4 regions of the Streptomyces sp. KLMMK genome follow, and region 3 is predicted to be linked to each of the others. Evidence: riboswitches for the same ligand, from Rfam matches in the RefSeq annotation. Region 3 holds a riboswitch; each other region holds the start of a gene.
The links. Region 3 has a riboswitch for cyclic di-AMP ahead of V7793_RS31725 (C40 family peptidase). Riboswitches for the same ligand answer to the same signal wherever they lie in the genome.
Positions count from the first base shown of each region.

Region 1: it holds a riboswitch for cyclic di-AMP, as region 3 does, so the genes downstream of both, V7793_RS28865 (C40 family peptidase) here and V7793_RS31725 (C40 family peptidase) in region 3, are expected to answer to the same signal.
Region 2: it holds a riboswitch for cyclic di-AMP, as region 3 does, so the genes downstream of both, V7793_RS10155 (transglycosylase family protein) here and V7793_RS31725 (C40 family peptidase) in region 3, are expected to answer to the same signal.
Region 4: it holds a riboswitch for cyclic di-AMP, as region 3 does, so the genes downstream of both, V7793_RS25205 (M23 family metallopeptidase) here and V7793_RS31725 (C40 family peptidase) in region 3, are expected to answer to the same signal.

Region 1 covers NZ_JBAMDC010000301.1:1,611-6,557, reverse strand. Annotated here, with positions in the region: gene V7793_RS28870 (S1 family peptidase) at 174-1,244, shown strand; gene V7793_RS28865 (C40 family peptidase) at 1,386-1,859, opposite strand; cyclic di-AMP (ydaO/yuaA leader) riboswitch at 1,864-2,026, opposite strand; gene V7793_RS28860 (carboxylate-amine ligase) at 2,382-3,464, shown strand; gene V7793_RS28855 (hypothetical protein) at 3,472-4,740, opposite strand.
Region 2 covers NZ_JBAMDC010000038.1:19,100-24,046, forward strand. Annotated here, with positions in the region: gene V7793_RS10145 (cytochrome P450 family protein) at 1-407, shown strand, start outside; gene V7793_RS10150 (transglycosylase family protein) at 521-1,645, shown strand; cyclic di-AMP (ydaO/yuaA leader) riboswitch at 1,906-2,086, shown strand; gene V7793_RS10155 (transglycosylase family protein) at 2,090-2,839, shown strand; gene eno (phosphopyruvate hydratase) at 3,096-4,376, shown strand; gene V7793_RS10165 (FtsB family cell division protein) at 4,524-4,947, shown strand, end outside.
Region 3 covers NZ_JBAMDC010000386.1:268-5,214, forward strand. Annotated here, with positions in the region: gene V7793_RS31710 (urease subunit alpha) at 1-1,572, opposite strand, end outside; gene V7793_RS31715 (urease subunit beta) at 1,565-1,876, opposite strand; gene V7793_RS31720 (urease subunit gamma) at 1,892-2,194, opposite strand; cyclic di-AMP (ydaO/yuaA leader) riboswitch at 2,925-3,109, shown strand; gene V7793_RS31725 (C40 family peptidase) at 3,114-3,584, shown strand; gene V7793_RS31730 (ATP-binding protein) at 3,722-4,159, opposite strand; gene V7793_RS31735 (helix-turn-helix domain-containing protein) at 4,440-4,947, shown strand, end outside.
Region 4 covers NZ_JBAMDC010000220.1:77-5,023, forward strand. Annotated here, with positions in the region: gene V7793_RS25200 (GntR family transcriptional regulator) at 73-738, opposite strand; gene V7793_RS25205 (M23 family metallopeptidase) at 1,009-1,818, opposite strand; cyclic di-AMP (ydaO/yuaA leader) riboswitch at 1,832-1,987, opposite strand; gene V7793_RS25210 (M16 family metallopeptidase) at 2,203-3,570, opposite strand; gene V7793_RS25215 (M16 family metallopeptidase) at 3,606-4,947, opposite strand, start outside.

The DNA.
Region 1 (4,947 bases), on a different contig from region 3:
GGACGCGACGATCTCCCATCGGCCTGTCGTGCACCGTGTCCTCACCGATGCGCATCACCCACGCGTCACGCACACGGGTCGCGCACGTGCGTCACGCACGCGCATCGCACCCGCACGTCCTCCACGCCCGGGCACCACCGTGCCGCCGGGCACTCCCCCACAGGAGGTCACGAGTGAAACGTTCCCGCATCTCCACGCGCTGTACGGCCACCGCCGGCGCGGCGATGGTCGCCCTGACGGCCGCGGCCCTGACGCTCCCCGGCGCGCACGCGGACTCGCCGGCACCCCGTCAGCTCTCCTCGCCGCAGGCCGCCGAGCTGGCTCAGCGGATATCCGCCGACCTCGGCGCGGACTCGGCCGGCTCGTACTACGACGCCGGGACCGGCAGGCTCGTCGTCGGCGTCCTCGACCAGGAGGCGGCGGCCAGGGCAAGGGCCGCCGGCGCCGAACCGAGGACCGTGCGCCACTCGGCCGCCGAGCTCGCCTCGGCCCTGCGGACGCTCAAGGCGGAGGCGAGCGTACCGGGCACGGCCTGGTCGGTGGATCCCCGCTCCAACAAGGTCGTCGTCACCGCCGACAGCACGGTCACGGGCGCCCGGCAGGACCGGCTGGACAAAGCCGTCGCACAGCTCGGCGACAAGGTCGCGGTCAGGAGAACGTCAGGGAAGTTCCGTCCGCTCATCGCGGGCGGCGACGCGATCTGGGGCAGCGGCGTGCGCTGCTCGCTGGGCTTCAACGTCACCAAGGGCGGCAAGCCGTACTTCCTCACGGCCGGGCACTGCGGCAACGCCTCGCGGACCTGGTCCGCGACCCAGGGCGGCGCCCAGATCGGCGTGGTCGAGAGCTCGTCCTTCCCCGGCCACGACTACGCGCTCGTCCGCTACACGTCCACCATCGCCCACCCGAGCGCGGTGGACCTCTACAACGGCGGCACGCAGAACATCGGCAAGGCCGGGGAAGCCGTCGTCGGCGAGAAGGTGCAGCGCAGCGGCAGCACCACCCGGGTGCACGGCGGCGAGGTCACGGCCCTCGACGTGACCGTCAACTACGAGGAGGGGGCGGTCGAGGGCATGATCGGCACCTCGGTCTGCGCCGAACCGGGCGACAGCGGCGGCGCCCTCTTCGACGGTGCCACCGCCCTCGGCCTCACCTCGGGCGGCAGCGGCGACTGCTCCGGCGGCGGGGAGACGTTCTTCCAGCCCGTACCGGCGGCGCTGCAGGCGTACGGGGCGCAGCTGCCCTGAGGCACCGCTCCAGGACGCGGCTGTGACGCACTCCTCCGGGGAAACCCTGCACGGGTTCCCCCGGAGGTCTCCGGGCCGGGGTTGGGTCGCCCCGGCCCGGTCGGTCGTCGCACCCCGGGCCGGACCGGGTGGTCCGGACGGTCAGTTGACCCGGCCGTACCAGACGCTGCCGGACCAGATCTTCTCCAGCCGGACCTTCGCGCCGGGCTTGGGCGAGTGCCAGATCTTGTTGCTACCCGCGTAGATCCCGACGTGGTAGACGTTGCTTCCCGAGTGGAAGAAGACCAGGTCGCCCGCCTGGCGGGAGCCGGCGGAGATGTGCCGGGTCTTGTTGTACTGCGCGGCCGCGGTGCGCGGCAGGGTCTTGCCGGCCTTCTTGAACGAGTAGAGCGTGAGGCCCGAGCAGTCGAACCGGTTGGGGCCGGCGGCGCCGTACTGGTAGGGGGAGCCCTGCTTGGAGGCCGCGACCTTCAGGGCGGTGGCGCCCGGAGTGGCGGCACTCGCCTCGGCCGACATTCCGGGGAGGAGCATCGACGCGGTCACGGTGGCCGCGGTGACCACGGAAGCGGCACCGGCGCGGGACATGAGTGTGGATATGCCAGGGAACGCAGACATGCCAAAACCCTTCGTCATCCGCCTGCGAAAGATGACCTGTCGGGTTCGGGCTGTCGAAGTTGCCCGGCCACCTGAAATGGCTTCACCCCAAGGACCACTGCCATCGTGGTCCGCCGTGCTCGGGTCTCCCGCTCCTGCCGATCCATTCGTTTCTGCTCCGCACCCGGTACGGCGGCAGGACTCGGCGTCCGCCCGGGTCGCCCGCCTCGGTGACGGGATCTTGTTGTTCGATGCACGATCCTGCATCACGGGCCGCCGGAATTCGGAGCCGAAAGGTGCTTCTGTGAACTTCTTCACTTCACGGCGATCCCTGGAACCGGGGTGTTACCCGGCATCACGGGTAACCGGTAATCCCCTTTATCAAAAGGGAGTTGAAGAACTGATTCGAGTCACCCCGGCGATGCACGAAAGACGAGGTGGCGGGGGCCGCGGCAGGGCGGCGGTAGGGCGTCTTTGCGTCAGAAGGCCGTGCCGGCGGGCTCCGTGCGGTTCGCTTCGCGAGCCCGAGGGTAGCCCTACGGCATGCTCACCCTAGGGATCGAGGAGGAGTATCTTCTGCTCGACCCGGCCACCGCACTGCCGGTACCCCTGGCCGACGAGGTCCGGGCGGCGGTCGACCTGGAACCGGTCGTGAACGAGCGGGAGATTCAGGCGGAGCTGTTGCAGGCCCAGGTGGAAGTTGCCACTCCGGTCTGCTCCGATCTCGCCGAGGCCAGCCGCCACCTGCTGCGGCTGCGCCATGCGGTGAGCTCCGCCGCCAAGCGGTCCGGCTGCCGGATCGCCGCCTGCGGTACGGCGCCGTGCTCGGGCCCCGAGCCCATCCCGGTCACCGGCAACCCGCGCTATCTGGCGATGCGGATCCGTGCCGCCCAGCTCGTGGACGAGCAGTTCGTCCACGGGATGCACGTCCATGTCGCCATCCCCGACCGCGAGATGGGCGTCGCGGTCCTCAACCGGGTCCGGCCCTGGCTGCCCGTGCTGGTCGCCATGGCGGGCAACTCCCCGCTGTGGAACGGCATCGACACCGGCTTCTCCAGCTGGCGGACCGTGGTCTACAGCCGCTGGCCGGTCAGCGGCCCGCCCCCGTACTTCGACGGCCTCGCGGACTACGAGGCCCGCATCCAGGCGCTGTTGACGGCCGGGGCGATCGAGGACCGGGGCCAGCTGTACTGGCAGGCACGGCTGTCGGACCGCTATCCCACCATCGAGGTGCGCTGCCTGGACGTCCAGCTGCGCGCCGACGACGCCGTCATGTTCGCGGGCATCGTCCGCGGGCTGGTCGCCACCGCCATCCGCGACGAGAAGGCCGGGCGGCCCCCCACGCCCTGCCTGCCGGAGCTGCTGGCCGCGGCGAACTGGCACGCCGCCCGGCACGGTCTCGACGGGGTCCTCGTGGACCCCGCGGGCCGGCGCCACGGCGCGGACGAGGTCGTCCGCAGCCTCCTCGCCCACATAGGGCGGTCGCTGGAGGAGTCGGGCGACACCCGGCAGGTGAGCTCGCTGGTCAACCGCCTGCTGCGGCGGGGCACCGGAGCGGACCGGCAGCGCCGGGCGCTGGCCACGGACGGGCTCAAGGCGGTGACGGAGCTGATCTCGGAACCGTAGCGGCAGGTCAGAAGTGCGGGTCCCCCGCGACCCGCCCGCCCAGGGCCCGGCCCGTGTCCGGGAGGTGTCGCCACCGCCTCGTCAGCAGCAGGGCCGCCAGGCCCAGGTAGACGTAGGTCAGCACCTCCCGGGCGTACTCGCCCGGAAGCGCGAACTGCACCGCGAAGAGGACGAGGAGGACGGCGGCCTCCCACCGCACGAAGCGCAGGTCCAGCAGGACGACGACGGCCAGGACGGTCTGCGCGGCCGTCAGGGCCACCTCGTCGACCTGACGGGTCACCAGCGGCAGGGCCGCCCCTCCCCCGCCGAGCGCGTGGGCGAGGGGCAGGCAGCCCACCAGCAGCGTCCACTGGTTGACCTTGCTCGACAGCAGCGCGCCCAGCCCGTCGCCGACCCGCATGCGCCAGGCGAAGACCACGGCGACGATCAGCTCCGGGGCCTCGGAGGCGAGCGGGGCGAGCCACTGGACCAGGACGAAGCGGTCGATGCCGAGCGAGGCGCCCGCCTCCACCAGTCCGAGCGCGAACGGCTCGGCGCAGGCGAAGACCACGGCCGCGGCGCCCGCGAAGAGCACGGCCGTCACGGTGCGCCGCCCGGCCCGCGGCAGCAGGGCCAGCCGCGCCGGGACGCCGACGAGCTCCTCCATCCCGCCCGCGCCGCACTTGGCGATCCGGTAGAGGTAGTAGCCGTACCAGGGGACGAGCACCACCGGTACGTACCAGCCGATCTCGCGGCTGAGCGGCATCACGAAAGCGAAGACGGCGGCCACCGCGAGGAAGGCGACGTCGATGCGGCGGTGCGGCTCCAGCACGATCGCGCCCGGAGTCGCGCCGCGGCGGCGCAGCGCCAGGGCGGCGGCGAGCGCGACGAGCGGCCAGCCGACGCCCACCAGCAGCCGGTTCGCGCCCGTCATGTTGGCCGCCGCGTAGGCGGCGTAGGAGGGGTCGGATCCGGCCGCGTAGGCGAAGTAGAGGTCGACGGCGTACTCGGGCAGCACGGCGATGAAGGCCAGCAGGGCCAGGGCGAGCGCCCCGGCCATGTCCACGCGGGCCGTCTCCGCGGCCCACATCAGCAGGAGCGCCGAGCAGAGCACCCCCAGGCCGAAGACGGCCACGGCCGGGCCGGGCGGCAGTCCGGCACCGCTCAGCCGCGCCACGACCGCGGGTGCGGCCCCGGCACAGGCCGCGGCGATCCGTGCAGCGCTCGCGGCGGCGGAGGGCGGCGCCGGGGCCGGGGCCTCGGCCGGGGCCGAGACCGTTACCGCAGGCTCACCCATGGCCGCTCCTTCCGCGTCGCATCCGTTCCTGCCGATCTACCAGCAGGAACGAGCAGTCCGGGGCGGACGGTCCGGAGGTGACGGACGGTGACGCCCGTTCGGCCCAACCGCCCGGGAATGGTGGACAGATATTCAGAAATACGGACAGGCCGGCTGCAGTCCTGGCGGAGCCTCGCCCACGACGAGACCCTCGCCGCGCTGGAGGCG
Region 2 (4,947 bases), on a different contig from region 3:
ACGGACCGGTGGAGCTCGCGACCTGGCGGTTCGCCACCCGGGACCTGACGATCGGCGGGCAGCGCATCGCCGAGGGCGACCCCGTCCTCGTCGTCCTCGCGGCCGCCGACCGCGACCCCGAGCGCTTCGCCGACCCTGATGCGCTGGACCTCTCCCGGCGCGACAACCAGCACCTCGGCTACGGCCACGGCATCCACTACTGCCTGGGCGCGCCCCTCGCCCGCCTGGAGGGCCAGACGGCTCTGGCGACCCTGCTGAGGCGCCTTCCCGACCTGCGGCTGGGGGCCGATCCGGAGGAGCTGCGGTGGCGCGGCGGGCTCATCATGCGCGGTCTGCGCACCCTGCCCGTGGCCTTTACACCTGAAGACATTCCGGGCACAACCGCCCAGGAGGGGCCGCCCGCCTGACCTCACGTCAGTCGGCGTGATCTCGGCGTGACCTCCGCTACATCGGCTTGTGACTCCGGTGGGCCGTCGCTATCTTCAACCACCATTCGCCGCCGAACGAGAGGCAACCGCCCATGAGACCCGGAAACGGCCGACATCGCCGCCCCCGTCAGATACCCGCCATCATGGTCGCCGCGGGGGTGACCGCCTCCGGAATCGCCATGCCGCTGCTGGCGGCCACCGGCGCGTCGGCAGCCGACGCCGGCACCTGGGACCGTGTGGCCCAGTGCGAGAGCGACGGCATGTGGAGCGCCAACTCCGGTAACGGGACCTACGGGGGACTGCAGCTGACCCAGGACCTCTGGGAGCGCCACGGCGGCCGCGAGTACGCCCCCCGGCCCGACCTCGCCAGCCGTGCGCAGCAGATCACCGTCGCCGAGCAGATCCTCGAGAGCAGAGGCACCAGCCCCTGGTCGAGCTGCGCGGCGAGCGCGGGCCTCACCTCGGGCGGGACCCCGGCGGAGGTCAACCCGGGCGGCACACACGCCCCCGCGAGCGACTCGACGCCTTCACGCGCCCCGGAGCGCACCACTTCGCACTCCACGCCGTCCGAGCCGTCCGAGCCCTCCGAGCACGACAAGCCTTCTGACGCGTCCACGTCTCCCTCGCCGTCCGGAAAGCCGTCGCCGGGTTCCTCGACGAGCCCCTCGGCCGACCCCTCCACGCAGCCTTCGGGGCAGCCGTCGACCGGCCGGCCGTCGCCGGGCCAGTCCTCCGGTCAGCCGTCCGGCCGGCCCTCCGGCAGCCCGTCGTCCGACGCGCCGTCACCCGACGCCTCGGGCACGCCGGGCGACGGGAAGTCCGGTGAGCCGCAGGAAGGCCGGCACCGCAAGCCCTCGACGTCCCCCACGGACGACCCGACCCGGATCCCGGACGGTTCCGCCACACCCGCTGCCGGCGATTCCGGTTCGCCTGCGGGGCAGCTGCCCGGCGAGGGCGGCACGGGTACGGGCAAGCACCGTGCCGACCCGTCGCGTTCGGAGGACGAGGGCCGTACGTCGCGGGGCGGTGGCGATGCCCGCACCGGCAGCCCCACGCCCACCGACTACACCGTGCGCCCCGGTGACAACCTGTCAGCCATCGCCGAGCAGCATGCGGTCAAGGGGGGTTGGCAGTCTCTGTATCAGCGCAATGAGAAAGCGGTCGGAACCGATCCCGACCTGATCCGTCCTGGTCAGAGGCTCGAGGTCGGTAAATAGACCGGCAGTTCGCGGCGAATGTCCGTTCCAGTCGAAAGTGAGACATGGGTCTCTTTGCCCGGTGGCGGAATGCGGTCTTCCCGAAACTGGCAAACCGTCTCTCACCTGCGGAAACGCGATGTTCCCCTGGGTAGCCAGGGGCAACTGTGGCTGGAAAGAGGGGTTTGAACCCTTGCCGCGACTGTGTTTACCGTCGTGTCCGCTCGCCACCGCGGGCACCACGGTCGCCACGCCGAATCCTGCCGGCGATCGGGGGAGTCGTCGCGCAAGCGCCGTAGGCAGGAGCGGGGGAACCAAGGTAGGCGCCGGAAACGGCTCCTCGGCGAAAGCCGCGGGTCCGGGACCGGCTAGGGGTGAAGCCGAGTGTGCTCGCACACGAAGCCGGGCGAACTCACAGCCCGAACCCGACAGCTCACCTCGTAGGCGTCGGTGAGGAAACGACTTATGTCCAAGGGCAAGCACCGTCGTCCGTCCAAGGCCGTCCGCATCTTCACGCTCGCCGGTGTCACCGGTGCAGCTGTCGCCGCCCCGCTGATGGTCGCCACCTCCGCCAACGCCGCCTCCGTCTCGACGTGGGACAAGGTCGCCCAGTGCGAGTCCGGTGGCAACTGGTCCATCAACACCGGCAACGGCTACTACGGCGGTCTGCAGTTCTCGCAGTCCTCCTGGAACGCCGCCGGCGGCCAGAAGTACGCCGACCGCGCCGACCACGCCTCCAAGAGCGCCCAGATCGCCGTGGCCGAGAAGCTGCTCGCCATGCAGGGCCCGGGCGCCTGGGGCTGTGCCGGTCCCGGCGGCCTGACGGCCGGCGGCCCGAAGGCGAACGTCGACCCGTCCGGTTCGGGCTCGGTCAGCAAGTCCACCAAGTCCTCCCGCACCGGCGGCACCGTCTCGGGCAAGTCCCACGCGGACCGCAGCGAGCGCCAGGCCGCGCCGAAGAAGACCACGCCGAAGCACTCCGCGCCGCAGGCCACCGAGCGCGACGAGGTCCCGGCCCCGAAGCGGACCGCCCCGGGCGGGCAGTCCTACAAGGTCGGCAACGGCGAGTACGAGGTCAAGGAGGGCGACACCCTCTCCAAGATCGCCGAGGCTCAGCACGTCAAGGGCGGCTGGCAGAAGCTGTACGACCGCAACAAGGACATCGTCCAGGACGCGGACGTGATCTACGTCGGCCAGAAGCTGCACCTCAGCTGATCCGGCAGGGCGGCCCGCTCCGGTGGGCCGCCCTTCTCCGCTCCCGGCGGGACCGCCCCGCTCCGATGCGCCGCCCCGAGCGCGCACCGGAGCGGGGCTTAGCCGTTTCCGGATCCGCCATACATACGGTGTTCTGGGCTTTTGTGCTGTTTTTTAGGCTTTTCCGGCCCGGGAAAGCGGTCCAACGGCGAGGCGAGCCTCCGGGGCCCGTTAGGCTCGTGCTGCAGAACCACAGACACACACGAAGGAGACCCTCGTGCCGTCCATCGACGTCGTCGTAGCTCGCGAGATCCTCGACTCGCGAGGCAACCCCACGGTCGAGGTCGAGGTCGGCCTCGACGACGGCTCCACGGGCCGTGCCGCCGTGCCGTCCGGCGCCTCCACCGGCGCCTTCGAGGCCATCGAGCTCCGTGACGGTGACAAGAACCGTTACCTGGGCAAGGGCGTCGAGAAGGCCGTCCTCGCCGTCATCGAGCAGATCGGCCCGGAGCTCGTCGGCTACGACGCCACCGAGCAGCGCCTGATCGACCAGGCCATGTTCGACCTGGACGCCACCGACAACAAGGGCTCGCTCGGCGCCAACGCCATCCTGGGCGTCTCCCTGGCCGTCGCGCACGCCGCCTCCGAGGCGTCCGACCTGCCGCTCTTCCGCTACCTGGGCGGCCCGAACGCGCACCTGCTGCCCGTTCCGATGATGAACATCCTCAACGGTGGGTCGCACGCCGACTCCAACGTGGACATCCAGGAGTTCATGATCGCGCCGATCGGCGCGGAGTCCTTCTCCGAGGCCCTGCGCTGGGGCACCGAGGTCTACCACACCCTCAAGTCGGTCCTGAAGACCAAGGGCCTGTCCACCGGTCTGGGCGACGAGGGCGGCTTCGCGCCGAACCTCGGCTCCAACCGCGAGGCCCTCGACCTCATCCTCGAGGCCATCAAGCAGGCCGGCTACACCCCCGGCCAGGACATCGCGCTCGCGCTCGACGTGGCCGCCTCCGAGTTCTACAAGGACGGCGTCTACAAGTTCGAGGGCCAGGACCGCACGGCCGCCGAGATGACGGACTACTACGCCGAGCTCGTCGCGGCGTACCCGCTCGTCTCCATCGAGGACCCGCTGTTCGAGGACGACTGGGACGGCTGGAAGACCATCACCGAGAAGCTCGGCGACAAGGTCCAGCTCGTCGGCGACGACCTGTTCGTCACCAACCCCGAGCGCCTCGGCCGCGGCATCGAGGAGGGCGCCGCCAACGCCCTGCTGGTCAAGGTCAACCAGATCGGCTCGCTGACCGAGACCCTGGACGCCGTCGAGCTGGCCCAGCGCAACGGCTTCAAGTGCATGATGTCCCACCGCTCCGGCGAGACCGAGGACGTCACCATCGCCGACCTGGCCGTCGCCACCAACTGCGGCCAGATCAAGACCGGTGCCCCGGCCCGCTCCGAGCGCGTCGCCAAGTACAACCAGCTCCTGCGCATCGAGGAGATCCTGGACGACGCCGCGGTCTACGCCGGCCGCAGCGCCTTCCCGCGCTTCAAGGGCTGACACGAGGACACCGCGGGCCGGCACCCGCAGGCCTGACACGGCCTCAGGGGAGCAGCCTCACCACGTCCCCGGCCACGGTCCCGTACCGTGGCCGGGGACGTACGTTCGTAGCGAGGCTGCGGGCGACCAGGACCTCGGGGAGGCGAAGTGGCGGCGGAACGCTCCACCGCGACCAGACTCAGGGCACTCGGCTCGGTGCTCGTCCAGGGCCCCACGGCCCGCGTCTACCGCGCGCGGGGCCCGCGCCGCAGCCGGCTCACCGGCCGTGCGGCGCTGCTGGCGCTCGTGGTGTGCTCGCTGGTCGTCGCCCTCGCCTATCCCATGCGCCAGTGGGTCACCCAGCGCTCCGACATCGCCGATCAGCGCCGCCAGTCCGAGCGCGCCCGCGAGCAGGTGAAGCGGCTGGAGGACGAGAAGGCGCGGCTGGAGGACCCGGCGTACGTCGAGCAGCAGGCGCGCGAGCACCTGCACTACCTGCACCCCGGGGAGACCGGCTACAGCGTGGTCGACGGCAGTGGCACCGCCCGGCGCCCGCGCGACCAGGGCGCCGCCGACCGCCCCTGGTACAGCA
Region 3 (4,947 bases):
GCGCGTGGACCGTATGGGGACGAACCGCTTGCCGAGGCCGAGGCGTTCGGGGAGGCCGTCGTCCATGGCCCACTGGGTGACGAAGTTGAGGGAGTTGGCGGCCGGGGCGCGGCCGTGGGCCCCGAACATGGGGCGCGGCAGGACCGGCTGCGGGGTGGGGATGGAGGCGTTGGCGTCGCCCATCTGCGCGTAGGCGATCTGGCCGCCCTTGATGACGAGCTGCGGCCGCACGCCGAAGAAGGCGGGGTCCCACAGCACGAGGTCCGCGAGCTTGCCGGGCTCCACGGAGCCGATCTCGTGGTCGAGGCCCTGCGCGACGGCCGGGTTGATGGTGTATTTGGCGACGTAGCGCCGGGCCCGTGCATTGTCGGCCGGGCCGTCGCCGGGCAGGGCGCCGCGGCGTCTCTTCATCACGTGCGCGGTCTGCCAGGTGCGCAGCACGACCTCCCCGATGCGGCCCATCGCCTGGGAGTCGGAGGAGATGATCGAGATCGCTCCGAGGTCGTGCAGGACGTCCTCGGCGGCGATGGTGCCCGGCCGGATGCGGGACTCGGCGAAGGCGAGGTCTTCGGGGACGCCCGGGTTGAGGTGGTGACAGACCATCAGCATGTCGAGGTGCTCGTCGACGGTGTTGACGGTGTGCGGCCGGGTGGGGTTGGTGGAGCTGGGCAGGACGTTGGCCTCGGAGACGACGGTGATGATGTCGGGTGCATGCCCGCCGCCCGCGCCTTCGGTGTGGTAGGCGTGGATGGACCGGCCGGCGATGGCGGCGAGGGTGTCGCCGACGAAGCCGGCCTCGTTGAGGGTGTCGGTGTGGATGGCGAGCTGGGCCCCGCTCTCCTCGCACACGGCCAGGCAGGCGTCGATGACGGCGGGGGTCGCCCCCCAGTCCTCGTGGATCTTGAAGCCGACGGCGCCGGCCCGCAGCTGGGCGCGCATCGAGTCGTACGAGACGGTGTTGCCCTTGCCCAGCAGGCCGACGTTGACGGGGTAGCCCTCCATGGCCTCGAACATCCGGGCGAGGTGCCAGGCTCCGGGGGTGATGGTGGTGGCCTTGCTGCCCTCGGCCGGCCCGGTGCCGCCGCCGAGCAGGGTGGTGACTCCCGAGGCGAGAGCCTCGTCCGCGGCCTGCGGGCAGATGAAATGGACGTGGGCGTCGACGGCCCCGGCGGTGAGGATCTTGCCGTTGCCGGCGATGACCTCGGTCTCGGGTCCGATGACGAGGTCGGGGTGGACGCCGTCCATGGTGTCGGGGTTGCCGGCCTTGCCGACGCCGGTGATCCGGCCGTCGCGGATGCCGATGTCGGCCTTGACGACGCCCCAGTGGTCGAGGACGAGGGCCCCGGTGATGACGGTGTCGGGGGCCCCGTCCGCCCGGGTCGCGCGGGACTGGCCCATGGACTCGCGGATGACCTTGCCGCCGCCGAAGACGGCCTCGTCGCCGGCGTGCCCGGGCCCGCCGCTGCGGTCCTCCTCGATCTCGACGACGAGGTCGGTGTCGGCGAGGCGGACGCGGTCGCCGGCGGTCGGCCCGTAGAGGCCGGCGTAGGCGACGCGGCTGAGTTCAGTCATCGAGCGGTCCCCCGCACTCGCCGCGCAGGCCCTCGACGATGCGCTTGCCGCCGATGGGGACGAGGTCGACCTGGAGGGGGATGCCCGGCTCGAAGCGGACGGCGGTGCCGGCGGCGATGTCGAGGCGCTTGCCGCGGGCCGCCGCACGGTCGAAGTCGAGGCCGGGGTTGGCCTCGGCGAAGTGGTAGTGCGAGCCGACCTGCACCGGGCGGTCGGCGGCGTTGAGCACGGTGAGCCGGGTGCGGTGCAGTCCCTGGTTGAGGGCCACGGGCTCGGCGGCGTACAGGATTTCTCCGGGGATCATCGCGGGTCCTCCCCGTCAGCAGATCGGTTCGTGAACGGTGACGAGCTTGGTGCCGTCGGGGAAGGTGGCCTCGACCTGGACGTCGTGGAGCATCTCGGGGATGCCCTCCATGACGTCGTCGCGGGTGAGCACCCCGCGCCCGGAGGACATCAGCTCGGCGACGGTGCGGCCGTCCCGGGCGCCTTCGAGGACGTGGACCGTGATCAGGGCCACCGCCTCGGGGTGGTTGAGGAGCAGGCCGCGGGCCTTGCGCTTGGCGGCCACGTCGGCGGCCACGTGCAGGAGCAGTCGTTCCTGCTCGCGCGGGGAGAGTTGCATGCGTCCCACCTCACTGTCGTCCCAGGTGTCCCGGATGGACGCACCGGGACGCTACCCGAGTTCAACACGGTGTTGACCTGGGGTTCTTCGGCCGGTGGCCAGTGATTGCAGATTAGGGCGCAACCTTTTCCAACGCGTTAACTGACTCTTTGCGATGCCATGGCCACGGGCCCGGGCGCCGTCTGTCGTCTGCACCTACTGGATCTTCTGGGCCGGATCATGGCCGCCCGTCCGCACGACACGTACGGCCGGCTACGGGCGGCGCAGACCATGGTCGTCGCGGTGGTACGACGGCGCCGCGGCTCGCACGCCCGTACGGAACGGGTGAACGGAAGGTGCGAGCGGGTCATGCCGACGCGGACGATACGGGTCCCCGGCGCAGAGCGCCGGGGGCGAAGGGATCTCCGCGCCATGTGCGCCGGAGGGCCGGGGGTCCGCACCCGAATAAACCCCGGTCCCCTCCATGAAGGATCACGGCGTAGACGGGGCGCGGTGATCGATTTGGCGCGGACGGCCGGATTGCCCCCGGGCCGGTACGAACCGCCGCAGGCCAGCGGCTCAGCCGGCTTGGGCGCACACCATCAAATCGCCCCGCGTCCACCGGAATTGCCCAGAAGTGATCAGGCTCACATACCCCTGGTTCCGCTCGGAATCGGCACGGCGGCTGCGCCAAGATCCCTTCGACGACAAGACCCCGCCACCCAGGCGGGGCGGTCCCGGCGGACGCCGAACCCTGCCGCCGCCGGGATGCCGGGTCGACTTGAGTGCAACGGCAGGGATGGAGGACCCAAGAGTGGTGGGACGACCAAGAGTAGTGCGGTCGGCCCTTGGGGTGAAGCCGTTGACAGCGGCCGGGCAACCTTCGCCTGCCCGAACCCGACAGGTCATCCTTCACAGGCGGCTGACGAAGGGTTAGCGCATGGGCGCGCACAAACGTCCGTCAAAGCTGTCCAGGGCCGGTGCGGCATCGGCCCTCACTCTCGCCGCCGTCGGAGCCACCGTGCTGGTTCCGGGCGGCGCGGCAGAGGCGGAGGCGTCTACCGTCTCCACCCAGGCACTGCGGATCGCGGCCTCGAAGCAGGGCTCCCCGTATCAGTGGGGGGCGACCGGACCCTCCCGGTTCGACTGCTCGGGCCTGACGCTCTACTCCTTCAAGCGGGCCGGGAAGTCCCTGCCCCGCACCGCCGCCCAGCAGTACAACAGCACCCACCACATCCCCCGCTCCGCACGCGAACGCGGCGACCTCGTCTTCTTCGTCTCCGGGCGCGGGATCTACCACGTGGGGATATACAACGGGGACGGCCGCATCTGGCACGCACCCAAGACGGGCGCGGTCGTCCGTCTGGAGCGGATCTGGACCAACAGCGTCCTCTACGGCCGGGTCGGCTGACCCGGCGTCACCGGCCCGCCCGGAGACCCCGGAAGGGCCGGTGACACCCACTCCCCGCACCTCCCCGCACGAGGGCCCGAAGAGGCCCGAGGCCCCCCGCACCCGGGTGCGGGGGGCCAGGCCGGCCGGAGGGGAGTTCAGCGCTCGGCGCTGACCGGCGCGGTCCAGGGGAGGGAGATCCACACCGTCTTGCCGCCGTCGGAGGTCGGCGTGCAGAACAGCCGCCCCCCGTGCTCCGCGGTGAGACAGCGGATGATCACCATGCCGCGGCCGTTGTCCTGCTGGACCGCGGCGGGCAGCCGCCGGGGGAAGCGCGGGTGGCTGTCCGTGACGCCGATGCGCAGCTGCTGATCACGGTCGAGGCGGACGTCCACGGTGAAGGTGGGCGACTGACCCCGGGTGTGCTGCACGGCGTTGGTCGCGAGCTCGGAGACGATCAGGCGCACGGTCTCCGAGGTGTCCGTCCCGCCCGGAAGCCCCCAGTCCGCCAGCACCTCCGCGACGTAGCGGCGCGCCGTGGAGACCGAGGCGGGGGCGCTCGGCAGCGTGACGGTGGCTTCTTGGTGGTCTGCCATGGCGGTGGCCCTTTCAGCCGAGGTCCCGCCGAGACCGGACTCCGGTGCGTGCCACGGAAAACCGGGAAGCGTGCCGTAAGTCGTGGGGGGCATGAGCGGCCTCGGACGGCTCTGCGCGACAGACTGCCACTGATAACGCCTGTGATGGGAGCGATCCCCCGAGATATGCATATATCTGTCGCCCGAAGCAGTGAACTCTACAACGAGCGACCGGATTCACACGGCACACTGGGCTATTGACACTGACGTATGACAACGACAGTGACCCAGGGGAGGGCCAATGCGGTACGGACCGGCGGTACGCCGCCGCAAGCTGGGTGCGGAGCTGCGCCGCCAGCGCGAACTGGCCGGGCTGACGAGCCTGGAGGCCGCGCGTGCGGTGGGCTGGCACCAGTCGAAGGTCAGCCGGATCGAGACGGGCAGCAGTGGCGTGAAACCGGCGGACGTGGCCCGGCTGCTGGACGCCTACGGGGTCACCGACGCCGAGCTGCGCGCGCTGCTGGGGGCGCTGTGCGGTGCGGGGTCCCCCGAACCGGGCGAGGGTGCGGGAGCCCGGCGCGGCTGGTGGTACGCCTACCGGGACCGGCTGCCGCCCGCCTATCTCGACTTCATCAGCCTGGAGTCGGAGGCCTCGCGGTTAAGCACCCTGGAGACCACCGTGGTGCCCGGCCTGCTGCAGACGCCGGACTACGCCCGCGCCGTGACCCGCGCGGCCCTCGGCGACCCCGCGCCGGAGCAGGTCGAGGAGCTGGTGCGGGTGCGCCTGGCGCGCCAGGCGGTGCTCCGGG
Region 4 (4,947 bases), on a different contig from region 3:
GCCGGAGATGGTTCCTGCGGTAACACCGGACATAAATAGGCCCGCCCCGGGAACCCGGACCGGAACCGGGGATCAGGAGCCGGAGATCACCGTTCGCACGGCCGGACCCGCATTCCGCACGCGGGCCGCCGGCACGGTGCGGCGCAGCCGGAATTCCCCCGGCGACCGGTCCGCACGGGCCGCCGCGATGGCCCGGGCCCGCTCCGCGTCGCCGCGGGCGACGGCGTCCACGAGGGCGCCGAGCACCTCCCAGGTGTCGACGGGGCGCGCGGGCGGCTCCGCCGCGTACACCCAGGCGATCTTGAGCCGGAGCTGGGTGAGCAGGCCCGCGAGGCTCGGGCTGCCGGACGCCTGGGCGAGGGTCTCGTCGAACCAGTCCCCCAGCGGCCGCAGCTCGCCCGTACGCCCGCCACGGGCCCGCTCCTGGCCGAGCCGGACCAGACCGCGCAGCACCTTCAGGTGCGCCTCCGTACGGCGCTGTGCGGCGCGCGCGGCGCCCAGCGGCTCCAGCAGGGCGCGGACCTCCAGCAGATCGGCGGCCTCCTGCTCGGTCGGCTCCGCGACGCAGGCGCCCGCGTGCCGCCGGGTGGTCACGAACCCTTCCGAGGCCAGGGTGCGCAGCGCCTCGCGCACGGGCACGCGCGAAACGCCGTAGCGGCGCGCGAGGACTTCTTCGGTGAGCCTGCTGCCGGGCGGAAACGTGCCCGAAACAATGTCGTCACGGATCGCCGTGCACACGGCGTGCGCGGAAATGCGACGGCCGCTCTGATTTGCTGTGCCATCACCGTTCACGTACGGCCCCGCATGGGTGAACCTCCGCATAACCCCCGCGAAACGCGGCCGATTGACGCCTGTTCAGCGACTCTATTGCAGCCGTCCGCGATTTCCGACGGCGCATGTGAAGTCATCGATATGTTTTGGCCAACACGAGGATACGACGAAGACCCCGGCCGGTGGGCCGGGGCCTTCGTCAGGCGAATGTGCCGCGCGGGGGCGCGGGCAGGGGCGTCAGAGGTTGACGCCGTGCTCGCTGAGGTACGCGACCGGGTCGATGTCGGTGCCGTACGTGGCGCCGGTGCGGGCCTCGAAGTGCAGGTGCGGGCCGGTGACGTTGCCCGTGGCGCCGGAGAGGCCGATCTGCTGGCCGGCGGTAACCGACTGGCCGACGCTGACGTCGATGGACGAGAGGTGGCCGTACTGCGTGTAGGTGCCGTCGTTGTGCTTGATGACGACGTTGTTGCCGTAGGCGCCGCCCCAGCCGGCCTCGACGATGGTGCCCGCGCCCACGGCCTGGATCGAGGTGCCGGTCGCGGCGTGCATGTCGATGCCGGTGTGGCTGCCGGAGGACCACAGGCCGCTGGAGGCCTTGTAGGACGTGGAGACGTACGAGCCGGCGATCGGCGAGACGAAGGTGTTGAGGCGCTTGCGCTCCTGCTCGCGAGCGACGCGCTCCTGCTCCTTGCGCTCGGCCTCGGCCTTGCGCTTGGCCTCGTCCGCGGCCTTCTTGACGTCGGCCGCCTGCTGCTTGGCGGCGGTCTCGGCCTCGTGGACGGCGGTGTTCTCGGCCGCGGCGCTGGTCTGGACCTGGGCCTGCTCGCCGATGCGGCCGGCCGTGTCCTCGCCGATGACGACGGCCTGGGTCAGGCCGGTATCCTCGGTGGGGCGGTGAGTCTCGTCGGGAGAGGCGGCCATCGCCGGGGCGGCGAGGCCCGCGACGACACCGGTGGCGGCGAGGGTGGCTATGCCCGCCGCGTTCGCGCTGACGCGAACGGCGCGGCTCGGCTTGCGGTGCTTCCCGGTGGCACGAGTGAACGCCATTGGTGAGGCTGGTCCTTTCCTTCCCTCTCGCCTACCGGGTTAGCTGACGGGTTCGGAGCAGGAAGGTCTCCTACGGATCCCTCCGGAAAGGGGCCCGATTCACCCCAGGGACACTTGGGTCCCCGGCTCCCCTGGCTCGCGCCGTACGGGGACTCGGCGATGTCTGCCCGGGCCGCGGATGCGACGCACATCTGACGGACAGACGCTTTGACGCTAGACGCCGCCACTTTCGATCGGCAAACAGAAGCCCCATTTTGTGGCCCACGCCACAACACAGACGTGCAACCACTCCACTAAACCGGACATTTGGCAGGCACGCGTGCCTCAGGGGTGCGCGTGCCTGCCGGTTGACGGGCCGACCGGTGCGGCCGGCCCGCCGGGGCGTCAGCCCGTGATCACGGTCACTTCCCCGATACCGAGGGCCCGGACGGGCTCCTCGATCTGCGCGGCGTCACCGACCAGCACCGTCACCAGGCGGTCGACCGGGAAGGCGCTCACCACGGCGGCGGTGGCCTCCACCGTGCCCGTCGCGGCGAGGCGCTCGTACAGGTGCGCCTGGAAATCGTCCGGCAGGTGCTGCTCCACCTGGTCGGCGAGGGTGCCCGCGACGGCCGCCGCCGTCTCGTACTTCAGCGGGGCGACGCCGACGAGGTTCTGCACGGCGGAGTCGCGCTCCTCGTCCGTCAGGCCCCCGGCGGCGAGGGTGCGCAGGACGGTCCACAGGTCCTCCAGCGCGGGGCCGGTGGAGGCGGTGTCCACCGAGCCGCTGATGGCGAGCATGGCCGCGCCGGTGCCCTCCGGGGTGGACAGCAGCACCTGGCCGAAGGACCGCACGCCGTAGGTGTAGCCCTTCTCCTCGCGCAGGACGCGGTCCAGACGGGAGGTGAGGGTGCCGCCCAGGCAGTACGTGCCGACGCTCTGGGCGGGCCAGACCTGGCCGTGCCGGTCGGCGCCGATGCGGCCGATGAGGAGCTGCGTCTGGACCGCGCCGGGGCGGTCCACGATGACGACGCGGCCGGTGTCGTCCGCGGTGACCGGCTTGAGCGGGTACGGCTCGGCCGGGGAACCCGTCCAGGCGCCGAGGGAGTCGGCGAGGGCCTCGTCGAGGTCCACGCCGGTGAAGTCGCCGACGACCACGGCGGTCGTGGTGGCGGGGCGCACGTGGGCCTCGTAGAAGGCCCGCACGGAGGCGGCGTCGATGCGGGCGACCGTCTCCTCGGTGCCCTGACGCGGGCGGGACATCCGCGAGCCGGCCGGGAAGAGCTCCTTGGAGAGCGCCATGGCGGCCCGGCGGGCGGGGTTGGCCAGCTCGTGCGGGATCTCGTCCAGGCGGTTGCCCACCAGCCGCTCGACCTCGTGGTCGGGGAAGGCGGGGGCGCGCAGCGCGTCGGCCACGAGGCCGAGGGCCTTGCCGAGCCGGGAGGCGGGGACCTCCAGGGACAGGCGCACGCCGGGGTGGTCGGCGTGGGCGTCGAGGGTGGCGCCGCAGCGCTCCAGCTCGGCGGTGAACTCCTCGGCGGTGTGCTTGTCGGTGCCCTCCGACAGGGCGCGCGCCATGATGGTGGCGACGCCGTCGAGGCCCTCCGGCTCCGCGGCCAGGGGGGCCACCACATTGATGTCGACGGCGACGACCTGCTGGCCCGGGCGGTGGCAGCGCAGCACCGTCAGGCCGTTGGGGAGCGTGCCGCGCTCGGGGGCGGGGAAGGCCCAGGGGGCCGCGGTCCCGGGCTGGGGCTGGGGGTGGAAGTCCATGGAAGGCTGGGCGGTGTCAGCGGCCAGGGCGTCGCTCACTTGGCCGTCTCCTCTTCTGCTTCGGCGTTCTCGTCGGCGGCGGGGGCGGCCGGCTCGGTGGGCTCGTACACCAGCACGGCGCGGTTGTCGGGGCGCAGGCGGGCCTGGGCGACCTGCCGCACCTCCTCCGGCGTGATGTCCAGGACGCGCTGCACGGCGGTCAGGGCGAGCTGCGGGTCGCCGAACAGCACCGCGAAGCGGCACAGTTCGTCGGCGCGGCCGCTGACGGTGGAGAGCCGGTCCAGCCACTCGCGCTCCAGCTGGGCCTGGGCGCGCTCCATCTCCGCGGGCGTCGGGCCCTCGGCGGCGAAGCGGGCGAGCTCCTCGTCGACGGCGGCCTCGATGCCGGCCACCTCGGCGCCGCCGGACGCCTTGACGTCCAGCCAGCCCAGCGAGGGGGCGCCGGCGAGCCGCAGCAGGCCGAAGCCGGCGGCGACGGCGGAGCGGTCGTGGCGGACCAGGCGGTTGTGCAGGCGGGAGGACTCGCCGCCGCCGAGGACGGTGACGGCCAGGTCGGCGGCGTCGGCCTCGCGGGAGCCGTCCTGCGGGAGGCGGTAGGCGGCCATCATGGCGCGGGCCGGGACCTCCTCGCGGACGACCTGGCGCAGCTCCTCGCCGATGACGTCGGGCAGGCTGCCGTCGCGCGGGGGCTGCTTGCCGTCGTGCGCGGGGATCGAGCCGAAGTACTTCTCGATCCAGGCGAGGGTCTGCTCGGGGTCGATGTCGCCGACGACCGACAGGACGGCGTTGCCCGGGGCGTAGTAGGTGCGGAAGAAGGCGCGGGCGTCCTCCAGGGAGGCCGCGTCCAGGTCGGCCATGGAGCCGATCGGGGTGTGGTGGTACGGGTGGCCGTCCGGGAAGACCATGGCGGTCAGCCGCTCGAAGGCGGTGCCGTAGGGGACGTTGTCGTAGCGCTGGCGGCGCTCGTTCTTGACGACGTCGCGCTGGTTCTCCATCGACTCGTCGTCGAGGGCGGTGAGCAGGGAGCCCATCCGGTCGGCCTCGAGCCACAGGGCCAGCTCCAGCTGGTGCGCCGGCATGGTCTCGAAGTAGTTGGTGCGCTCGAAGCTGGTGGTGCCGTTGAGGGAGCCGCCGGCGCCCTGGACCAGCTCGAAATGGCCGTTCCCCTTGACCTGTGCCGAGCCCTGGAACATAAGGTGCTCGAAGAGGTGGGCGAGGCCTGTGCGGCCCTTGACCTCATGGCGCGAGCCGACGTCGTACCAGAGGCAGACGGCGGCGACCGGGGTCAGGTGGTCTTCGGAGAGCACCACCCGCAGGCCGTTGGCCAGGCGGTGCTCGGTCGCTGTGAGGCCGCCGGTACCGGCCTGTTGCGTGGCC